Regions from separate parts of the Pseudodesulfovibrio sp. zrk46 genome, predicted to be linked through region 4. Evidence: predicted binding sites of a transcription regulator. Region 4 holds the regulator's gene; each other region holds the start of a gene.
What was found. Region 4 encodes sigma-54, which starts transcription at its own class of promoters, with help from an activator protein. Its sites were predicted from a motif close to CTGGCACGGNNNNTGCTT; they were not measured.

Region 1 (3,101 bases), 1.4 Mb from region 4:
CGTATTCGACCTGACCAAGTTCGAGTGGGTCAACGGACAGTACATGCAGAAGGCCGACCCCAAGCGTCTGGCCGCCATGCTCAGCGACTTCCTGACCCGCGAAGTAGGTGACGAAGAAGCTGCCGATGTCTCTGAAGGCGAGTTCGAAAAGGTGGCACCGCTCCTGCAGCCCCGCGCTAAGTCCATCGTGGATATGCTGGAACAGTCCCGTCCCTTCATCGTGCCTGCAGAGTACCTGCCGTACGATGAGAAGGCCGTGAAGAAGTTCCTGAACGAAGAGACTAAGCCCTACCTCGAAGAGATCGCCGAGCGCATCGAAGCCCTCGACGAGTTCTCCGAGAAGTCCCTCGAAGACCTGCACCGCCAGTTCCTCGAAGACAAGGATATCAAGTTCAAGGTCATCGCCCAGCCCATCCGTGTGGCCATCGTGGGCAAGACCCAGTCTCCCGGCCTGTTCGAGACCATGATGGTGCTCGGCAAGGAGCAGACTCTGGCCCGCATCCGCCGCGCCGTGTCTCTCTAGCTCCGGATCACAGATCAATACAAAGCCCCCACCGAATACGGTGGGGGCTTTTTTTGTGTAATCGGGATTATGTAGGGAATGTACAAAGGGCTAGCACAGGTGTCTATGTTAGTTTTATCCTTCTGGAATATTGGGCTTATCGACTTTTACTTTGATTGTGATTGGTCTGATCTTAGCGAAAGCAAATTGGCACAAGTATGTGATTCCACTGAATATGGAGGCCATAAGCAAAGGAAAGATAATCATAGTACCGATTGTATCGATCCAAACATAGGCTTCTGGAAATGGTACTCCAGAGATTGTCGGGTTATTTGAAGCCCAGTAGAGCCACAGAGTCATTGGAATGAAGACCCCCACATTTCCAATGTAATACAACTTGAAAAGGGTCATGAATGAGAATTTTCTAACAGCAAGAGTCTGCATCGATATCTCCATGCGAATTCTTATAAATGTGACGTGGGTGTCTACGTGGTTCGTAAGAATATCCATTTATACTCGCTCTCGCAAGCCGGCAACTAAGAACTGAGAAGCCCCTTTGCCAGGATAATGCAAAGGGGCTTCTACTTGTGAGGAGGTGCGTTTCAACGCATTTCTGATGAGTGTGTTAGTCGAATGTGCCTTTCGACTGGATGTCGCTTTTCATCTGCTCATATGTCGCTTTGTCAATCTCGCCCATGGCGTACCGACGGTTCAAGACATCAAGTGGAGAGGTGGTGCCTGTGTCTGGTGTGGGTCGGCGCACTGAGCGAATGACGAGATATGTAATCAGCCCGATGACGAGCAACATGAGGATCGGAGGAAAGTGAAAACCGTATCCGCCGAACCATCCATTACCGCCCATAAAGAACGGCTGGGTGCACCAGTTGTGATAAATGGCAAGTATATCCATGTTGCTGTCTCCTTGGCTGTTGCTGAAGATAAAGCATATGTCGTGCCAGAAATGAATTGTAGTGATTTAGGGTGGTTGGGCGATTCGTCCTCTCCCGGCGTTGTGCATCTGTGCGAGGGGTTGCACCATGGGGAGGGCAACCTTTTGCACAAGAAGGAGCTAGTCCAGCGGCAATTCGATAATGAAGGTAGAGCCTTCGCCGACCTCTGACTCAACCCAGATGGAGCCGTGGTAGTGAGTGACGATGTCGCGGCAGATGGCGAGTCCGAGCCCTGCGCCACGAGCCTTGTCGTCGGTGGGAACCGTGTCTCCGGCCTGATGGAAGGCATCGAAGATGCGCTCCCGCTCGCGGGGGGCGATGCCGGGGCCGGTGTCGATGACTTCGAAGCGCAGACGATTGAGGTCCGTGACAAACGCCTTGAGGGTGACGGTGCCGAACTGGGTGAATTTTGCGGCGTTGGAGAGCAGGTTGAGCAGGACCTGCAGCATGCGGTCGCTGTCCACTTCAATGTCGGGCAGCTCGTCGTCAATGGCCGTGATAAGGGTCAGGTTGCGTCTGCCGTGGAACTGGCCGCTGACAGAGCTGACCGCACGACGGGCCAGGTCACCGGGATGGACGATTTCCTTTCGCCAGTCAGTGTGCCCCTGTTCGATCTTGTTGAGATCCAGAACATCATTGATGAGCCGGGTCAGGCGATTGCCCTCGTGAATGAGAATGTTCAGGTTCTCCACGATCTGCGCGCCTTTGGTCAGGAGCTTGTGGTCTCCCTTGGCCATGGGCCAGAAGTGCTTGGAAAAATTCTTGAGGATGAGTTGTGAGAATCCGAGCAGTGAGGTCAGCGGTGTACGGAGTTCGTGGGAAACAGAAGAAACCAGCGCGGACTTGGTCTCGTCCAACTCACGCAAACGGCGGCTGACGCGCTCAGCATCTTCCTTCGCCCGGGTTAACCGCTGCTCCATCTCCTTGCGGTAGGTGATGTCACGGACCAGCCAGACAGACCCCTGAACCTCTTCGCTGCCGCCAATGGCCGAGGTGCGGGCCTCAAACCAAATGGTGCCGGACGGGACAGACAGATTGTACTCGATGGTCTGTGTTTCGCCTGTTTCCAGGGCAAGGCGGATGGTCTCAAGAAAACGATCGGCCATATCCTTGGGCATGACGTCATGAAGCAACTTGCCCTTAAGGTCTTCTGGCTTGTCCAAAAGCATCCCTTCGTCAGAAGAGTATGCCTCTTCGTAACGGCCGTCCTTGTCGATGATGAAGACAAGGTCGGGCATTGCCTGAATAAAGGCGGCCAGTCGGTGCTCGCGCTTGCCGATTGCTTCGTTTGCCTCTTCCAATTCATGAATCTTTTGGTTGATGGCTTCATTCATGGCGTTGAAGCTGGTGGCCAGTTTGCCGATCTCGTCCTTGCGATGGATAGGAATGGTCACATCCTCGCCTCGGCGCATGGCATCGGCACTTTCCGTAAGCTCAACCAATGGAGCGATCACTTCCTTGCGCGAGTAGCCGATGATGGCCAGCGAGGTAAGCATGACGCAGATGGCAGAGCCCAGAATGAAGAGGAGGGTTATACGGCCTTTTCGGGCGGCGGTTTCCTTGGTGTCGGCCTTGATAAAGACATGAAAGAACGGTTTGGCCCCCTCGTAGGCCACCAACGGGGTGATGGATACGATGGTGTTGTCATC
Region 2 (3,101 bases), 470 kb from region 4:
CGATCGGCAGGTACCTTGATGGTACGGCCGTTGTCTTCGAGTACATAATCTTCTTTGGCTGCCTGAAGCATGCTCACTATGCGATTGGCGTCTTCGGGGTACAGGTTGGTCATCAGAATCTTGTAATCAGGCTTGTTCATCCAAAAGATCATGAGACCGAAGGCGAGGATCACGGACACGGCGAGACCGGCAATGAGGATTCGCTGTGACATGGTGCGGTCGGACCAGAAGCCGCTCATTTTGGCCCAGTATTCAGCAATAAACGGAGGCATCTCTTATCTCCCGAAGATTTTACAGGTTTCCGTTTTTAAATTCTTAGTGCGTAGTGCCTCTAGAAGGGCATGCGCATGATTTCCTGATAGGACTGCATCAGCTTGGATCGGACTGCGCCTGTCATCTGTACGGCGAGACCTGCTTTCTGCATGGATATCATCAGTTCGTGAATGTTTTGCTTCTTGCCCGAGGCGAATTCTTCGATCATCTGCTTCTTCTCGGCCTGCATATCATTCACAGTCTTAAGGGAATCAGTGAAGGTGTCCTTGAAGTCCTTGACCGGAGCCTGTGGCTTGACGAGGGACTTGGTGACCTTGTCGTCCACCGACTTGCGGCGTTGGAGCATGGCATTCTGGTATGCGTTGATGGCGACGCTTTTGACGACCATGGCTTAACTCCTTTCTTAACCCTGTCCGATTTGCAGTGCTCGCTGGAACATCTGCTTCACGGCGGTGATGGTCTGCACGTTGGACTCGTATCCACGGGTGGCATTCATCATGTTGGTCATTTCTTCGACTACATTGATGTCCGGATAGAACACGTACCCCTGGTCATTGGCATCGGGGTGGTGCGGATCGTAGACCTGCTTGAAGGGGCGTTCGTCGGCAGTAACGCCGAGCACTTTCACGCCCTGCAGGTTCTGGTTGAGTTTGTCGCGCATGGCTGTATCGAACGGAGAATAGACCGGAGTCGCCTCGAATGAGACGGACTTGCGGCGGTAGGGACCGCCTTCCATAGTCTTGGTGGTCCGCATATTGGCCATGTTCATGGAAATTACGTTCAGATTGGCGCGCTGGGCTTTCAGACCTGAGGCACCAATGTCGAGTGCAGTCATGAAATCCATTACTTAGCTCCGTCTTGTATGACCCTTTGCAGGCCTTGAAAGTTCTTGCGGATAACAGTGGCCAAGGCGTTGTACATCATCCCATTTTTCGCCAGGGAGGTCATTTCCTTGTCCAGGTCTACCCGGTCTTCACCGTAAATATGACGCGGCTTGAAATCTTGCAGGTCATCGCCTTGGAATCCGTTAGCGCTGAATGCTGAAGGCATATGATCCTGTGAAGTACGGGTCATTTTGCCGTGTGCATCCTGGTTGAGTGCACTTTGCAGCTTTCCTTCGAACTCAAGACGTTGGGCTTTGTAATCGGGTGTATTCACGTTTGCGATGTTGCCCATGACAAGATTTTGACGATCGAGCCGCATGTCCATGACCTTTGCCGTCAAATGTATGTGGCTTCCGAAAATTCCCTTCATGCCTTGCTCCTTCTACGTTTTCTCCGGCCTTGGCCGGGAGGCGGGCATTTTTTGCCGCCGAACTCGCAGAGGATTAAGCAACTAGTGTTCCAATTGTGTATCTATCTGAAATAAATATGTTTATAGATAAAGATGGTCGCTAGACTTATGACGGAGCAGTCGAAGGGAAGAGGAAGGTGAAGACTTCTTAATATTATGACATGGGCGGGCAGATTGTTCCGAGTCGGTGACGGGATAATTTTTCCCGCTTTTGCTGCTCTTTACAATATAAACACTGAATAAAGTTATTTATATCAAGTATTTGTTGATAAAATGTTGATTTTTGTCAATGTTTGGCACAGTGGTTGCTAGATATGGTCGCGGGCCAAATGTGGCCTGTGGAGATCTTTTCAACCCGGCCCACGGGTAAAGGAGAAATGGAGGGGAAACGTCATGAGTGGACATCTCGACTACGAAATCAACAAGGAACTTGGTGAATGCTACCTGTTCATGGGTGAGCTGGACAAGGCCGAAGAATACTACAAGAAGGCCGTCAGTTCTAATGGCATCCACCCCGACCCGTACCTTGGCCTGGCCACGGTCGCCGTTCAACGCGGTGCACTGGAAGACGCCATGGTCATGTACCAAAAAGCTCACAAGATCGAACCGACCGACAAAAGTCTTTCCGGGATCGCTCTCATCAGGATGGAAAACGGTGAAAAGGAGAATGCTTTCTCCATGTTCGTCGAAGCCGTCAAGATGAACCCCGCAAACATGGTTGCCCTGTTCTCGCTGATCAGGCTCGGCCATGAACTGGATCGCGTCGCAGACATCATTCCGTATCTCAGGGATTATCTTGAGATCGATCCAGTCAAGCACGAAGTGCGTTATTCCCTGGCTGGTTGCTTGGTCTGCCTCGACCAGAAGGATGCGGCACGGGAACATCTCGAGAAGATTCTCGAAATGAACCCGGACTTTGAAGCCGCAACCGAAATGCTGGCAGAAATCCAGTCTTAACTACGGTCTCCCCTCCCCGTTGATTTCCCGCCTCGCTGGCCTCTTACAGCTAGGTGGGGCGGGAAATCAGCCTCTGGCGGCAGACTGCGTATAAGCGCTCGATTGCTTCGTTGCTCGCGAAAGCTCGATCCCTTGCGTATTTTCAATACGCGGCGGGTCCGATCTTTCACTCGCGTCTTGCACTCGAACACTTCTACGCAGCCTGTCACTTTGTCGTGGCATTTGAAGGACTCTTAATATTTAACAATTCGCGCAATATGCCGCGGGGCGTTTTTGTATTGCGTTCAGAACGCGAACATCCTGGCTAGCCTGCTACATCGCAATGGCCTATAGCGAATCCCGTCTAAAATGGTCGGGAATCATTGTCTCGCTTGCCTTAACTCCTCAAATCTGGCACCACCTCTCAAACACTAAAGGAGAGGAGTGTTATGGATCTTCTGCCCGTAAAAAAAGCTATATTGTCTGTTACCGATAAATCCGGTCTGGCCGAGTTCGGCAAGTTCCTGGTTGATCAGGGTGCCGAGCTGGTTTCTACCGGTGGTACCAAGAAGATGCTGTCCGAGGCCGGTCTTCCCGTG
Region 3 (3,101 bases), 1.7 Mb from region 4:
CATCTCGCACATTTTTTCAGCGAACATCTTCATCCAGCCCACGATGAAGTATTTCTCGAAGAAATCACCAACAGCCTCTTCTTCCACTACTGCATGATCAGTCAGCGGGTATACGATGTTGGAACTAATAAAGACGAATTGGGAGACTCCACTATAGTGAGCTGCCTCCATCAATTGCGTATTCATGATGACGTTCGGTGTCAGATGAATGAGTGGCTTGTGTTCAATCTCAGCCGCTCCGGAGGTGACGGCAGCGCAATGCACCACGATATCCATGTCTTTGCAGCATCTCTCGCAGTCGTCTGCATTCGTCAGGTCGGCATGTATGTACTCGATTCGGGGGTCGTCTATGACTGCGGGAGTATTGTGAATGGTCGATCGTAACTGAGCCCCGGTTTGGAGCAGAGCAGCCAGAAGGTTGCTTCCGATAAAGCCGGTTCCGCCAGTGACGAGAATTTTCGTGTTATCGAACAAAGACATGCATTCTATCCCCTTACTTCATGGTATGGTTCCATGTGGATTGGTTACCAGGAGCCATCCAAATCACGCTTGGACAGGATTGGGTTTTCCACGGGCCAGAAGATGTCAAACTCCGGATGGTTGTGCTTGTAGGTGAATTGTCCGTCCGGGTTGTAGTACGTGGATTGTTTGTAATGGAAGATCGCCTTGTCGCTCATGATGAGGTGGGCGTTGCCGAACCTCGGCGGAATCAGGATCTGCTTGTAAGTGGTGTCAGACATGTTGAAGGCCTGCCACTTGCCGAAGGTGGGCTCATCTTCACGGCAATCCACTACCACCAGATAGAATTTTCCAAGCAGACAGGAGACCAGTTTCCAAGTGCTCTGGTCGCCGTGGATGCCGCGCAGCACATGTTTGGTGGAGGTGGAGATGTCGTCCTGAATGAAGGTTACGTCGATGCCCGCGTCGCGGTACATCTTCTCATTGTATGTTTCCACATAGTTGCCCCGGAAGTCCTCAAAGACAAAGGGGGTGATTTCCAATACGCCTTCAAGCTGAGTCTCTTTGATTTGGATTTCCATGCATTCTCCGCCGCGATGATATGGTTTTGTTCCGGGCTGAGTGGTCGACTTCGATATTGTTGAGGCCGACGACTCTCGGAAATTATTGCCTAGTCGGTTTGGGTGTTGACCCTCATTCTCTTCACTTAATGAATGATCGACAGATTCCGGGGTTGCTTTAGGGGCGACTTTGATCTGTTGCAATCATTTCACGTCGTTTGCAATTGTCCGGCCACTCGTGAAGAGGGAGCCTGTTAAATGCAAAAACATTTCCATATAAGGAACGAGAAGGCAACCACAAGGGGTCAGAATTTTTGTAACCTTCTTCTTTCAAGGTGATTTTCATCCTCCTTAAATCTTGTTTTCAAGGGCGGAAAAATCTTCAGGCACCCTACCGAATAAACGGGAAAATGTTAACCCATTGAATAGTTTTCACTGTCAATGCGGTGAATTTGTCAAGAAACTGACTTTTTACTCGGTGGAATTATGGGGTAGCTGAATTGTTCTGTTGTCCTCCGGCACGTGGTTGCGATGTGGAAAATGAAGATTATCCGTATTTACGGTGAGATCGGTGGAGGAATCCCCGTCGAATCAGTTGCAAGTGCCTTTATGTATGTATGTGGAACGAATGTTGCTTGGTTTATTGCGAACCAATCCTCTAGAAAATAGCGAGGTGTTAACCATGAAAGCAGTCATTCTGGCCGCCGGTGTAGGCAGCCGACTCGGCAACCCGTTTCCCAAATCCTTGTCTACGCTCCCTTCCGGGGAACGTATTCTCGGTCGACAGATTCGTATTCTGCGCGAACTGGGCATCAAGGAAATCCATGTGGTCGTCGGATTCAAAAAGACGTTGCTGATGGAGGAATACCCGCAGGCTCTCTTCCGCTACAATCCCATCTACTACCTTACCAACACGTCCAAAAGCCTGCTGACCGCCATCCGGGACCTTGACGACGACATCCTGTGGACCAACGGCGATGTGGTCTTTGATCCGGAAGTCATCAAGCATCTTCTCGAAACCGAAGGCAACGCTGTGGCAGTGGACAAAAAGAAGTGCGGCGAGGAAGAGGTGAAGTACCGTACCGATGAGCACGGCATGATCACCGAAATCTCCAAGCAGGTCTCTTCTCCTGAAGGTGAAGCTGTGGGCGTCAATCTGGTTCGCCGTGATTCCCTGCAGGAACTCGTCAAGGCTCTCGATGCCTGCGAGGACAACGATTACTTTGAGAAGGGTCTGGAGATGCTGGTTGAAAAGACCCCGTATCGGGCCGTGGACATTTCTGATCACCGCTGTATCGAAGTTGATTTTGAAGTGGACCTCGTGGAAGCACGTCGTCTGTTCGCCGATGCGCCGAACCGGGTGAGCCATTTGCCTGTTGCGAAGCCTGCACCTGAAGCAGATGTTCTGGAGAAGACAGCTGGATGATGAAATGCGATGAATCCCTGACTGGGGGCAGTGACGAGAGCGTGTGCGCCCCTTCTTACCTTAAAAGGAATCCGGATACAGGACGGCTGTATATCGATATTTTCGACCCGAGCGTGTTCGACAGTGCCGAATTCGTGGAGGGTGGAGAGAATGCAGATAATAACCAGCCTCCACAACCGGACCATGAGCTCTTTGTAGATATCAAGGCCGGGCTCATGACGCTTTCCCACAAAGGGGGGGAGTCTTTTCAGTCTCCCTTGTCTTTGCAGACCATCCACGCCTTGTATCACCGTGATGACAAGGAGATGTTTAGCAATGGTCTGAATTTGCGTATATCCCGGAAGGACATCACTCATCCGTTGGGGTTTGAAGCGTTGCTTCAAGTGATCATGATAAATGCCATCTTTTGCGTTTACCCGAGAGTGTGCAGTTGGTCGCCCTGGACTTCCCGATTGCACAGCCTGCACATTGACGCGGAGACCAACTTTATCCGCAACGCCGCGTACATCAATCGTCTCAACCATGTGTTTACTCTTTCCAACAGGTTCGCCGGTCAACCTATTCTACTCGCTCTTCCTGGCCCCTCTCTGGACATTGACTACATTCGAAAGCATCGTTCCGCATTCACGGTTGTTGCTGCAGGGCGAGCCTGTCAG
Region 4 (3,101 bases):
TTATTTCAGTTCTTAAGTCTATGGGCATAGGCATACTGATTTCAGACCATAATGTGCGTGAGACATTGAACATCTGTGACCGTGCGTACCTTGTATATGAAGGAACAGTTATTCTAGAAGGCAATCCAGAGGAGATTGTACAAAACAGCCGTGCCCGTCAAATTTATTTGGGCGAAGATTTTAGTCTGTAACCCCTTTTTTTACATCTCATAAGCGTTTCTCGATTTACACCTCATCTAAAGGTTGGTACACTTTTTTCATGTGCCATCGAAATAATAACTAGCCCAATAGTTTCGACAGGTTACAAGAGTGTTCTTGATTTTAACATATTGCTGTGGCAATAATATTATTAAGAAGTGGAAAAAAGTTACGTCAATACCGACTATTTGATTTCAAACCGATAGAGATGCCTTCGCAGCCTCCGGGATTTATATATGGGACTCGAACTCAGGCAACAACTTAAGCTTTCCCAACAACTGGTCATGACGCCTCAGTTGCAGCAGGCTATCAAGCTGTTGCAGCTATCTCGTCTTGAGCTGCTGGAAACTGTTCAGCAAGAGCTCATGGAGAATCCGTTTCTAGACGAAACTGAAACTGAGACTGAAGTCCGTGAAAAGGAAGAGCTGACAGAATCCCAACAAGAAGAGGAATTGGTTCGAACTGCGGATTGGGAAAATTATCTCGGAGAATTTTCGTCTACCTCCAAGCAGGCTTCTGCACGTGACTCCGAAATTCCAGAAGAAGGACTTTCCTTTGAAGCACGGCTTGCCTCAAAGCCTTCACTGGAAGGGCATCTCAATTGGCAAATGCGGCTTTCGAATTTTACAGATAGTGACATTGCTATTGGTGAAATTGTCATCGGAAACGTTGATCATAATGGTTATCTTCAGGCTTCCAATGAAGAGATCATGTCCATGGTTCAGGCTACCGAAGATGAAATTGAAGATGTTGTAAAGCGTATCCAGCGGCTTGATCCTGTTGGCGTAGGAGCTCGAACTCCTCAAGAATGCTTGCTCGTTCAGATGGATGTGCTTGGATACGATGATCCAATTTTGGAATCTTTGGTTCGTGATCATCTCGAAGACTTGGAAAAGAATCGCTATAAGCCACTCGCGCGAAAGTTTAAGATTTCCATGGAAGAGCTCAAGGAATATCTTGATCTTCTTCAGACTCTTGATCCTATGCCGGCAACAAGCTTTTCAAGCACTGATCCGCACTATGTGAGTCCAGACGTTTTTGTCTATAAGTACGGAGATGAGTTTGTCATAATCCTTAATGAAGATGGCTTGCCTCGTTTGCAAATGAACAGCTTCTACATGGATTCTATGAAGGGTGCGGCGGATAAAGAAAAAGAATATTTTCAAGAAAAAATGCGATCTGCCGCATGGTTAATGAAAAGTCTGTACCAACGGCAGAGAACATTGTACAAAGTAGTTGAGAGTATTGTCCGTTTTCAACGGGAGTTCTTTGAAGAAGGTGTAACCAAGCTCAAACCTTTGATCCTCAAGGAGGTAGCTGAGGACATCGAGATGCATGAGTCTACCGTAAGCCGAATTACTACCAGTAAGTACGTTTCAACGCCGCATGGCATTTATGAATTGAAGTTTTTCTTCAATAGTGCACTGGATTTGAATGACGGTTCTCAGGTAGGGTCGGAAAGCGTAAAGGCGCTCATCAAGCAAATGATCGCCGAGGAAGATACGAAGAAGCCACTAAGCGATGAAAAAATTGGAGAAATACTCAAGGAGAAACTCGATGTTAACATCGCAAGGCGAACCGTCGCCAAGTATCGTTCCGCCATGGGTATCGCCTCTTCTTCAAAGCGTAAACAATACTTCTAATTAGTTTCTCGTATAATCAACCAGGAGGTAGCATATGAACATAAGCTTCACTTTCAAGAACTTTGAGCCGTCCGACCACTTAAAGGACTACGCACAGAAGCGTTTTGAAAAGGTGGGCAAGTTCGTTTCCGATACCGAAGCCGATCTCCAGGTGAACCTGCTGGTCGACAAGTTCCGTCATAAGGCGGACGTTATCCTTAACGCGGACAGCATCCATATATCTGCATATGAAGATTCTGAAGACATGTACTCGACCATTGATATGGTATTAGACAAGGTCGAGGCTCAGCTTCGTAGAATGCGTGAGAAGATAAAGAATCGCAGCCGTCAAGGCCGTGGTAGCAAGGTTCAAATGAATTTCTTGTCTTATGATGATGTGACTGGAGACGAAGGTCCTTCAATTGTAGGCACTGATTCATATGAGGCCAAGCCCATGTCTATTGATGAGGCTGCAGAACAACTTAATACGCTTGATAATGAATTCCTCGTTTTCTTGAATGCCGAGACTGAGGGTGTAAACGTAATCTATAAGCGAAAGAACGGCGATTTCGGACTGATCGACCCCGGAAACTAGACTATGAAGCTTGGTGACTACCTGGAAAAGGACCTTGTCCTTTCCGAATTAACCTCTGCAACTAAGGCAGAGGTGTTAAATGAACTTATCACTCCTTTGAGTGAAAAATATCCAGAGATGGACACGAACCAAGCGGTTCGTGTCCTTCTTGATCGTGAAAAACTCGGAACAACTGGTATTGGAGATGGAATCGCAATACCACATGGAAAATTAGAGGATTTGGATAAAGTTATCGTTATCGCGGGGCGAAGCAAGACTGGTGTCGAATTCGATGCGTTAGATCATAAGCCGTGCTCGATTTTTTTCCTTGTTCTAGCCCCTGAGAGTGTTGCTGGAATGCACCTACGTATTCTAGCGCAAATTTCTCGTATATTGAAGGACTCTGAATTCCGTAATGAGTTTATCGGTGCAGATGGTCCTGAAGGTCTTTGGAAACTCCTCCAAGGTGTTTAGCCCAAAAGGATTCTTTCTTTGAGCCCAAGTAATACCTTTCCCGTTGTTGTAGTCACCGGTATTTCCGGTTCTGGAAAAAGCACAGCTCTCAAAGTATTTGAGGATCTGGGCTTTTTTTGCATTGATGGACTTCCTGCGGGAATGTCAGCCAAGATCGCTGAGTTAATCCTTAAAGAGGATGCTAAATATCGTGGCCTGGCTTTGGGTATGGATATGCGTCAACTAGAATTTTT

Region 1: HFN16_RS02975 (SHOCT domain-containing protein) is a predicted target of sigma-54. The motif match lies at 1,444-1,461, and genes of this name have one in related genera.
Region 2: flgB (flagellar basal body rod protein FlgB) is a predicted target of sigma-54. The motif match lies at 1,603-1,620, and genes of this name have one in related genera.
Region 3: HFN16_RS04660 (phosphocholine cytidylyltransferase family protein) is a predicted target of sigma-54. The motif match lies at 1,639-1,656, and genes of this name have one in related genera.

What each region holds. Positions count from the first base shown of each region.
Region 1 is NZ_CP051216.1:641,554-644,654, reverse strand. It holds gene gltX (glutamate--tRNA ligase) at 1-523, shown strand, start outside; gene HFN16_RS02980 (hypothetical protein) at 638-946, opposite strand; gene HFN16_RS02975 (SHOCT domain-containing protein) at 1,128-1,412, opposite strand; gene HFN16_RS02970 (ATP-binding protein) at 1,572-3,101, opposite strand, start outside.
Region 2 is NZ_CP051216.1:2,882,795-2,885,895, forward strand. It holds gene fliF (flagellar basal-body MS-ring/collar protein FliF) at 1-272, opposite strand, end outside; gene fliE (flagellar hook-basal body complex protein FliE) at 332-661, opposite strand; gene flgC (flagellar basal body rod protein FlgC) at 677-1,117, opposite strand; gene flgB (flagellar basal body rod protein FlgB) at 1,117-1,527, opposite strand; gene HFN16_RS12975 (tetratricopeptide repeat protein) at 1,960-2,523, shown strand; gene HFN16_RS12980 (IMP cyclohydrolase) at 2,952-3,101, shown strand, end outside.
Region 3 is NZ_CP051216.1:1,013,345-1,016,445, reverse strand. It holds gene HFN16_RS04670 (NAD(P)-dependent oxidoreductase) at 1-480, opposite strand, end outside; gene HFN16_RS04665 (dTDP-4-dehydrorhamnose 3,5-epimerase family protein) at 525-1,040, opposite strand; gene HFN16_RS04660 (phosphocholine cytidylyltransferase family protein) at 1,702-2,445, shown strand; gene HFN16_RS04655 (6-hydroxymethylpterin diphosphokinase MptE-like protein) at 2,442-3,101, shown strand, end outside.
Region 4 is NZ_CP051216.1:3,354,372-3,357,472, forward strand. It holds gene lptB (LPS export ABC transporter ATP-binding protein) at 1-191, shown strand, start outside; gene rpoN (RNA polymerase factor sigma-54) at 435-1,841, shown strand; gene raiA (ribosome-associated translation inhibitor RaiA) at 1,876-2,415, shown strand; gene HFN16_RS15140 (PTS sugar transporter subunit IIA) at 2,419-2,868, shown strand; gene rapZ (RNase adapter RapZ) at 2,887-3,101, shown strand, end outside.